3 regions of the Geobacillus sp. FSL K6-3411 genome follow, and region 1 is predicted to be linked to each of the others. Evidence: riboswitches for the same ligand, from Rfam matches in the RefSeq annotation. Region 1 holds a riboswitch; each other region holds the start of a gene.
What was found. Region 1 has a riboswitch for S-adenosylmethionine ahead of metK (methionine adenosyltransferase). Riboswitches for the same ligand answer to the same signal wherever they lie in the genome.
Positions count from the first base shown of each region.

Region 2: linked by a shared signal. The riboswitch ahead of mtnK (S-methyl-5-thioribose kinase) and the one ahead of metK (methionine adenosyltransferase) in region 1 are both predicted to bind S-adenosylmethionine.
Region 3: linked by a shared signal. The riboswitch ahead of NSQ22_RS07750 (methionine ABC transporter ATP-binding protein) and the one ahead of metK (methionine adenosyltransferase) in region 1 are both predicted to bind S-adenosylmethionine.

Region 1 is NZ_CP150187.1:2,912,077-2,915,341, reverse strand. It holds gene pckA (phosphoenolpyruvate carboxykinase (ATP)) at 1-1,569, opposite strand, end outside; SAM riboswitch class I at 1,756-1,871, shown strand; gene metK (methionine adenosyltransferase) at 1,990-3,204, shown strand.
Region 2 is NZ_CP150187.1:980,503-983,767, forward strand. It holds gene mtnA (S-methyl-5-thioribose-1-phosphate isomerase) at 1-112, opposite strand, end outside; gene mtnK (S-methyl-5-thioribose kinase) at 187-1,377, opposite strand; SAM riboswitch class I at 1,461-1,628, opposite strand; gene NSQ22_RS05005 (carbon-nitrogen family hydrolase) at 1,723-2,538, opposite strand; gene NSQ22_RS05010 (pyridoxal phosphate-dependent aminotransferase) at 2,638-3,265, shown strand, end outside.
Region 3 is NZ_CP150187.1:1,540,537-1,543,801, forward strand. It holds gene NSQ22_RS07745 (methionine ABC transporter permease) at 1-237, opposite strand, end outside; gene NSQ22_RS07750 (methionine ABC transporter ATP-binding protein) at 227-1,240, opposite strand; SAM riboswitch class I at 1,330-1,437, opposite strand; gene NSQ22_RS07755 (bifunctional ADP-dependent NAD(P)H-hydrate dehydratase/NAD(P)H-hydrate epimerase) at 1,630-3,165, shown strand.

The DNA.
Region 1 (3,265 bases):
GAGTTTTTCAATGGACGGATCGATGTGAGCGAATTTTTGGAAGTTAGCGCGGAATTTTTCCGCCAGTTCTTTCGCTTTTTGTTCGTACGCTTGTTTGTCTGCCCATGTGTTTTGCGGACGCAAGACGTCATCTGGCACGCCCGGGACGTGGGCAGGGATGGCAAGACCGAAAATCGGGTCTTGGACCGTTTCGACGTTGTCAAGCTCCCCTTCGACGGCGGCTTGTACCATCGCGCGGGTGTAGGCGAGCTTCATCCGGCTGCCGACGCCGTATGGTCCTCCTGTCCAACCAGTGTTGACCAAAAAGACACGGACGTTATGCTCAGCGATTTTTTGCCCGAGCATTTCGGCGTATTCGACGGCCGGGCGCGGCAAAAACGGCGCGCCAAAGCATGTCGAGAACGTCGCTTCCGGTTCAGTGACGCCGCGTTCGGTGCCGGCGAGTTTGCTTGTGTAGCCGCTTAAGAAATGGTACATCGCCTGTTCGCGCGTCAGCTTGCTGATCGGCGGCAAGACGCCAAACGCATCGGCCGTCAAGAACACGATGGTCGACGGATGGCCGGCAACGCTTGGGTCAACGATGTTTTTGATCGCCTGAAGCGGATAGGCCGCGCGCGTGTTTTCCGTCAATGTCCCGTCATCGTAATCCGGAACCCGTGTCGCATCATGGAGAATGACGTTTTCAAGCACGGCGCCAAAGCCGATGGCATCAAAAATTTGCGGCTCTTTCTCGCGCGATAAGTTGATGCATTTCGCATAGCAGCCGCCTTCGATGTTGAAAATGCCGCGGCTCGACCAGCCGTGTTCGTCATCGCCGATCAAGCGGCGTTTCGGGTCGGTCGAGAGCGTTGTTTTCCCGGTTCCCGACAGGCCGAAGAAGAGGGCGACGTCGCCTTCCTGACCGACGTTGGCCGAGCAGTGCATCGGCAAGATGCCTTGTTCCGGCAGCAAATAGTTCATGACCGAGAAGATCGATTTTTTCATTTCGCCCGCATATTCCGTTCCACCGATCAAGACGGTGCGCTGTTCGAACGAGATGATGATAAACGCTTCCGAACGCGTCCCGTCAACGGCCGGGTCTGCTTTAAAGTTCGGCGCGCAAATGACGGTGAATTGCGGTTCATGGTCGGCGAGTTCTTCCGCGCTTGGACGGATGAACAGCTGATGGACAAACAAGTTGTGCCAAGCGAATTCGTTCACCACTTGAATCGGCAGCCGCGCTTTCGGGTCAGCGCCGGCGAAGCCTTTAAAGACGAACAGTTCATCTTTTTTCATTAAATAATCGAGCACTTTATCATATAATTTTTGAAATGTCTCCGGTGCCATTGGTTGGTTGACCGTTCCCCAATCGATGTTCTGTTTCGTCGACGGTTCTTCAACGATGTATTTGTCTTTCGGTGACCGTCCGGTATATTTACCGGTCGTGACGGCGACAGCGCCAGTGTGCGTCAGCCGCCCTTCGTTTCGGTGCAGCACTTTTTCGACGAGCTCAGCAACGGACAACTGGTGATGTACGTACGGTTTTTGCAGCAGCAAAGAAAGCTTATTGGTCATTTTTGCGATCCCCATATTCACAACCTGCCTTTTTTATTGGAATTCCTCTTGAAAATAGTATAACACATTTTTATTAATAGTCCATACTAATTGTGTAGGTTTTTTAAACTTAGTTTGGCCTATTTTTCAGATAATAAAAAATTTGTTTCTGCGGTTGACTTTGCTTATTTCATTACGATAAGATAAGTCATTGAACGGATACTCTTATCCCGAGCCGGTGGAGGGACAGGCCCGATGAAACCCAGCAACCGTCACAATTTTACAATATGTGAAAAGGTGCTAACCTGTGGCAAGGCGTGGTCCTTGAACGATAAGAGTGAAAGGAAGCAATACGATTGCAATGACCTTTCCTCACCGTGACAGGAAAGGTTTTTTTATATGAAGGGAAACGAGTTCCGTATCGCCACATTATGTCAAGAGGAGGAAATGAGCCGAATGTCAGCCAAACGCCGCTTGTTCACTTCAGAATCTGTAACAGAAGGGCATCCGGATAAAATTTGTGACCAAATTTCGGATGCCATTTTGGATGCCATTTTAGAAAAAGATCCGAATGCCCGTGTCGCTTGTGAAACGAGCGTCACAACAGGTCTCGTGCTTGTTAGCGGGGAAATTACGACCTCGACGTACGTCGATATTCCGCGCATCGTTCGCGATACGGTCCGCGAGATCGGCTATACGCGCGCGAAGTTCGGGTTTGACGCCGATACGTGCGCGGTGTTGACGGCCATTGACGAGCAGTCGCCGGATATCGCGATGGGGGTTGACCAGGCACTTGAGGCACGCGAAGGTCAGATGACTGACGAAGAAATTGAAGCGATCGGTGCCGGCGACCAAGGGCTCATGTTTGGATTTGCCTGCAATGAAACGGAAGAGCTTATGCCGCTCCCGATTTCGCTTGCCCATCGTCTTTCGCGTCGATTGGCCGAAGTGCGCAAAACGGATGTTTTGCCATACTTGCGTCCAGACGGCAAAACGCAAGTGACGATCGAATATGATGAAAACGGCAAACCGGTGCGCGTGGATACGATTGTCATTTCAACGCAGCATCATCCGGAAATTGAGCACGACCAAATCGAACGCGATATGAAAGAACACGTCATCAAGCCGATTGTTCCGGCGGAGTTGTTGGATGAGAACACGAAATATTTCATCAACCCGACCGGCCGCTTCGTCATCGGTGGTCCGCAAGGGGACGCTGGACTGACAGGGCGGAAAATCATCGTTGACACGTACGGTGGTTACGCTCGCCATGGCGGCGGTGCATTCTCGGGGAAAGACCCGACGAAAGTTGACCGTTCGGCAGCATATGCGGCTCGCTATGTTGCGAAAAACATTGTTGCGGCCGGACTGGCCGACAAGTGCGAAGTGCAGCTTGCTTACGCCATCGGTGTCGCTCGTCCGGTATCGATTTCGATTGATACGTTTGGCACCGGCAAAGTGTCGGAAGACGTTTTAATTGAAGTTGTCCGCAACAACTTCGATCTTCGCCCGGCTGGCATCATCAAAATGCTGGATCTGCGTCGTCCGATTTATAAACAAACAGCGGCTTACGGCCATTTCGGGCGCACGGATGTCGACTTGCCGTGGGAGCGCACGGATAAAGCAGCGGTGCTGAAAGAGCAAGCACTGGCATTAGCGAAAAACGAATAAATGAAAAACGGAGGAGGACTGCACTAAGGTGAGTCTTCCTCCGTTTCTTTTTATAGACATC
Region 2 (3,265 bases), 1.7 Mb from region 1:
CGAGCGTATGCAAGTCGAGATATTCAGTTACCGACGGCAGCTTTTGTTGATTTAAAATCGTCACATGCGTTTCGTGCCATTCAACTGAGCGCGGGATAGCAAATGTGCTCATCGTCGTCTTCCTTTCCTTGTACATGTTTCAGTTTGCCTGGAGTGGTGTTGAACAGCCGTCTTGAGAGAGTGGTGTTATCGTTCCGTCTCGACAAACAGCCGGCGGAAGTCTTCCGTTCCGTCTAGTTCGGCGCGTTCAACGATCAGGCGGCGGCCAAGGCGAAGCGCGTGTCGCTTTGCCGCAAGCCGTTCGTCTTTTTGCTCAATGCCGTCAAGATCGGCAACATGGGCGAGGCCGATCGTCCGACGGATGACTTCGCAGCCGGCAAAGCCGACGGCGTCGATGAACGTTTGCCGCAGCACATCGTCAAGCAGGCCGGGCGTTGCGGCATACGTTTCGACACTTTCGGTGCGCCAAAGCTCCGAGAACACGGACGTAAAGACAGCCCATGTTCGGTCGATGTGATCAAAGAGCGGACGGCGCTCTGATTCAGGGCGGGACAACGCATTTAACAGCAAGTTGGCGATAAAGTGGCCAAGGTCAAACCCGATCGGGCCGTAAAAGGCGAATTCCGGGTCGATCACTTTCGTTTCGTCATCACTGGCGAAAATGCTGCCAGTATGTAAATCACCATGCAGCAATACATCAGCTTCGGTTAAAAATTTGCGCTTCAGCTTCGCTGCTTCGAGATGGAGACGGTCGTCGTTCCAAAGTGTTTCCACATCCAGGTGCAATTCGTCTTCAAAATTGTTCGAGTCATGGTCGAAAAACGGATCGGTAAAGACGAGATCTTCCGTAATTTTGCACAGCTCCGGATTGACAAAACTTTGTGCCAATTTCTTTTTCTCTTGTTGGTTCATGCCGAAATCAGACGTGTAAAACGCCGTTTTGGCAATGAATTCACCGATATGCCTAGACAGAAGCGGATACGTTTTCCCTTCAATCAGCCCTTTGCGGGCGATTTGTAAATAGGACAAATCTTCCATCACCGTAATGGCGAGCGATTCGTCAGAATAGTAGACTTTTGGCACATATTGTGGTACGTAGCTGGCAAACGTGCGCAGTGCGTTGCTCTCAATGACCGCACGCTTTAATGTGAGCGGCCAGCTTTCACCGACGACTTTCGCGTACGGCAGCGCTTGCTTAATGATGATGCCTTGCTTTGTTTCTTGGTCGACGACGTGAAACACTAAGTTTAAGTTGCCGTCGCCGATCTCACGGCATAAAAGCGGTGTTCCGTCGCGGAACAAGCCGAGGCGGACGGCGAGGGCGGTCGCTTTTTGTTCGGTGAGCGGTTCGTAAGCAGATGATTGGATAATCGCCATTTTCACGTTCCCCCTTTAGTTTTGGCAAATAAAAAACCTCTTTCGCATACGGAAAGAGGCTTGAAGATTCTCGGTCTTCGCGCCTCTTATCTTCCAGAAAGACGTCTGTCTTTCCGGTGGACTTAGCACCGTGCCCTGCGGAAGCGGATCGCTTCCGGCGCCGCTTATGCGTGCGCCCTATCTCACGATAGCATTACGGTCGGTTGCTGGGCTTCATTGGGCCAGTTCCCTCAGCCAACTCTTGATAAGAGTACCGAATCTGCTTATTTAGTTTTTGGAATTTTTGTGATGTTGGCAATTGTTCGGTTGCTTGATTCGAATAATACAGCTTAAGCAGGCCGATTGTCAATACGTTTTAAAAAATTTTTTTGCCGTCTCTTCATAAAGGCGCGGCCGGCGGTCAGCAAATACGGGGATGCGCGAACGAACATCTCTGACGAGAGCCGGGTCGATGTCGGCTAGAAGGATGCCTGGGTCCTCATCCGCCTCAGCGAGGATTTCCCCCCATGGATCGATGATGAGCGAATGGCCAGCAAAGACGTTGTTTGGGTCGCTTCCGGCTCGATTGCAGGCGACCACATAGCATTGGTTTTCGATCGCCCGCGCCATCAGCAACGTCCTCCAATGGTGAAGGCGAGGAAGCGGCCATTCGGCGACAACAAACAACAATTCGGCTCCAGACAAGGCATGGGTGCGAATCCATTCCGGAAAACGGATGTCATAGCAAATGACCCCGGCACACGACAACTCATCAAGCGAAAACAAGCCTGGCTCGTTTCCTGACTGCAAATGCAAATGCTCATCCATCAGCTGAAACAAATGAACTTTGCTATATTCCTTGATGATTTGGCCGTTTCGATTGGCGACAATCATTGTGTTCGTTACGCCGGCGTCCGTTTTTTTAGCGACTGAGCCGGCCACAAAATGGATGCCGTATGTTTGTGCCAATCGGGAGGCGAACGTTTTCGCCCGTTCGGCATTGTCATCAGCGATTTCATCTAAGCGCGTCAAGTCATAACCGGTCGTCCACAGCTCCGGAAGAACGATGATATCGGCTCCTTCTTTGACGGCGAGTTCCACGGCTTTTTCGGCTTGCTGTTCGTTTTTTTGCGGGTCACCAAACGCGATATCCAATTGGAGGCAAGCGATGCGGATGGTCATTGTTTTTCACCTCAATGAAAAAATTTACTTTACATTTTGCTTTTTACGATATATGATTTTGCACTAGAATTTCAAGAAATTTTTGAGAAGGTGTGGGCGATGACGACCGAATTTCCTTTTTCCGAACTGCTTGAACAGTTGCCGAAGCAATTTTTTGCTTCGCTTGTCGCCAAAGTGGGAGCGAAAATAAAGGCCGGGCACGATGTCATTAATTTAGGGCAAGGCAATCCGGATCAGCCGACGCCTGGCCATATTGTTGAGGCGATGCAACAGGCAGTGGCCAATCCAAAATACCATAAATATTCGCCGTTTCAAGGTTACTCATTTTTGAAAAAAGCAGTCGCTGCGTTTTATGCGCGTGAGTACGGGGTTGATGTGGATCCAACCCGCGAGGTAGCCATTTTGTTTGGCGGTAAGGCTGGTCTTGTTGAGCTGCCGCTTTGCCTCGTCAATCCGGGCGATGTGGTGCTTGTCCCGGATCCGGGCTATCCGGACTACTGGTCCGGGATCGCGCTCGCCCGCGCACGGATGGAAATGATGCCGCTTATCGCCGAGCAGCAATTTTTGCCTGATTACAGTGCCATTCCGGCAGCGGTCGCTGATCAGGCCAAACTGATGTTTTTGAACTATCCGAACAACCCGACCGGGGCGACGGCGACGAAAGAGTTTTTTGCTGAAACAGTGGCGTTCGCCGCTAAGTACGGCATTGCTGTTGTGCATGATTTCG
Region 3 (3,265 bases), 1.4 Mb from region 1:
GAGACCGACAAGCAAAATGATAAACGGAATCGATCGAACCATGTTAACGAGAAAGCCGAGAACGGATTTTAAAATGGCATGTTCCAAAAACAAGCCGCGGTCGGTGACGAACAGCAAAACGCCAAGCGGCAATCCAACAATGATCGCGACAAACAAGGAAATAGCCACCATATAAATCGTTTCGAAAAACGCCTTATTCAACTCCGGAAGCAGGCCTAGTAATGTATCAAGCAGCATGCGAAACAACCTCCAATCTGTTCGTCCGTTTAGCGATATAATCCATCGCCCGTTGAATTTCATCCTCTTTCCCGATCAGCTCCATCACAAAAATACCGAGCGGTTTGTCTTGGATATACTCGATTTTGGCATGCAAAATATTTCCTTTTACTTCAAATTGTTGCAACATATCGGAAACGATTGTTTCCGTCGCGCTTTTGCCTTCAAACTGAATTTTCACGATCGTCCCCGTATGCGTTTCCCGTAAATGTGCAGGCAAGTCAACATGCATGACGCTATGGACGAACGATCTCGTTAATTCTTCTTTCGGATGGGTAAACAGCTCATAAACGGTGCCGAGTTCAATCACTTTGCCGTTTTGCATGACGGCAACGCGGTCACATATATGTTTGACCACTTCCATTTCGTGAGTAATGAAGACGATCGTAATACCGAGCTCACGGTTAATTTTTTTCAGCAGTTCTAAAATCGATTTGGTCGTGCTCGGATCGAGCGCCGATGTGGCTTCATCGCATAACAGGACGGTCGGATTGTTAGCGAGTGCCCGGGCGATGCCGACGCGCTGTTTTTGCCCGCCACTCAGCTGCGCCGGATAGGCGTCCCGCTTGTCGGATAGACCGACCATGTCGAGCAGCTCATTGACCCGTTTTTCGATGTCCGGTTTCGGTTTTTTAGCTGCTTTTAAGGCGAAGGCGATATTTTCAAATACTGTTTTCGAGCTAACTAAAGAAAAGTGTTGGAAAATCATTCCGATTTTTTGGCGCACTTGCCGCAGTTCTTTGGCATCTAATGCTGTTACATCGATCCCATCGATGAGAATGCGGCCGGATGTGGGACGTTCTAGGGCGTTTAAGCAGCGCAGCAGCGTGCTTTTTCCAGCGCCGCTGTAGCCGATGATGCCAAAAATTTCACCATCGCGAATCGTAAGTGATACGTTGTCTACCGCAACGGTTTGTTTCTTTTTCGTTGTATACACCTTTGTAACGTTTTGAATGTCGATCATGTCCATCCTCCTTGTGTTGATAGGTAGAATTTGGTAAACAAAAATGCCTCTTTCATTCGGAAAGAGGCATCGGTGGTATGTAAACTCCCGACTTATCTTTCAGAATGAAAGCCATTCTGCAGGAATTAGCACCGTTCCCTCAAGGGGAGGTTGCCGGACGTCATTGGGCCTGTTCCCTCAGTCACTCTTGATAAGCGGTTTGCTGTATGTAATTTTTATGAAATTCATGATAATGCGACAGCTATGTGTTGTCAATATGTATTTTCCATTCGGATTCTTCAGGAAACGTTTACATCGTTGCGCTTCTAGAGAAAATATTTGTGCTCGTCTTTCGCTTGGAAAAATTGTACACTAAACAATAGGGATGGAAATGGAAAGGGGAATGGGCAATGATTCCGATCGTAACGGCTGATGAAATGTACGCCATTGACCGAGAAGTGGCCGAGCGGATCGGCATTCGTGATGACTCGTTGATGGAAAACGCTGGGCAGGCACTGTTTCGGGTGTTGAAAGAGCGAATTCCACACACGGCTAGGGTGGCGGTGCTCGTCGGGACGGGCAATAACGGCGGCGACGGATTGGTCATTGCACGCATGTTGAAAAGTTATGGTTATGACGCCGATGTATGGCTCGTGCCGCTGCAAGAGAAGGTGAAAGGCGCGGCGCGCACGGCGCTTGAGGTGTACGAGCGGTCGGGGTATTCTTGGATAGCTTATGAGGGGAATGAACGAGCGTTTGCGGCACACGTGCCACATTACGACGTCATCATTGACTCGCTCCTTGGCATTGGCATCAAAGGAGACGTGCGCCTGCCGTATAAAGAAATCATTGAGCAAGTGAATCGCACGTCCGCAACGGTATACGCGATCGATGTGCCAAGCGGGGTGCCGGCTGATGGAGGCGATGTCAGCACCGCCATTCGTGCTGATGCGACGCTTACCGTCCAATGTCCGAAGCTTGGGGCGTATACGTTTCCTGCGGCGGATTATTACGGAGAGATCGCTGTGGTCGATATCGGCATCCCGCCGCTAGCGGTGCAGGTGAAGACAGATGCCCGGTTTTTGTGGGAACATAGCGATGTGGTGCAGACAATGCCGAAGCGAAAACGGTCATCGCATAAAGGAACGCACGGTAAGCTGCTCATTGTCGGCGGATCTAAGGAGATGAGCGGGGCGGTAACGATGACAGCGAAAGCGGCACTTCGCAGCGGGGCCGGGCTTGTGACGATGGCCGTTCCGGAAACGGTGTACGAGGCAGTTGCCAGCCGTGTGCCGGAGGCGATGTACCGGTTATGGCCGGCAGAGGGTGGCGCATTTGCTGGCGTGGCTGATTGGGCTGGGCTTGATATCGACGCGATGGCCATCGGCCCGGGAATGGGGCGAACGGAAGGAGTGCGACGCTTAGTGAGCGAACTTGTGCGCCAGCCAGTGCCGCTTGTCATTGATGCAGACGCTTTGTTTTTTTGGGATGACTACGCCGAACGAGTGCGCGAACGGAGCGCCCCGACGGTGATTACCCCGCACCCGGGAGAGATGGCGCGCATTGTCCATCGTTCCATTCGCGAAGTGGAGCATGACCGCTTTGGCGTATCGAAGCGGCTGGCTATGGAATATGGTGTGTATGTCGTCTTAAAAGGGCCGTATACGATTGTCACCACGCCAGACGGGGCGCAATATGTGAACGCGACCGGCAACCCGGCGTTGGCTAAGGGGGGAAGCGGCGATGTGTTGACTGGCATCGTGGCGGCGTTTTTGTTGCAGCATGAGGCGGTGCAGCCGGCGGTGAATAATGCTGTGTTCGTCCACGGCCAAGCAGCTGATTGGCTTGTGCAAAACGGTCATTCACTGTGGGACGTCTTGGCTTCTGACGTCATTGACGCATTGCCGGCTGTGTTGGCTAGGCTGGGCGATGGTGCGCAAGTGTGAACGTGATGGGAGTGGCCAGCCGTTTTACTAGGAAGAAGGTCTTGGCTGCTCAACGTTTACGGATAAAGAAAAGAAAGGAAGCGTCTTCAAAGCGCGCTTC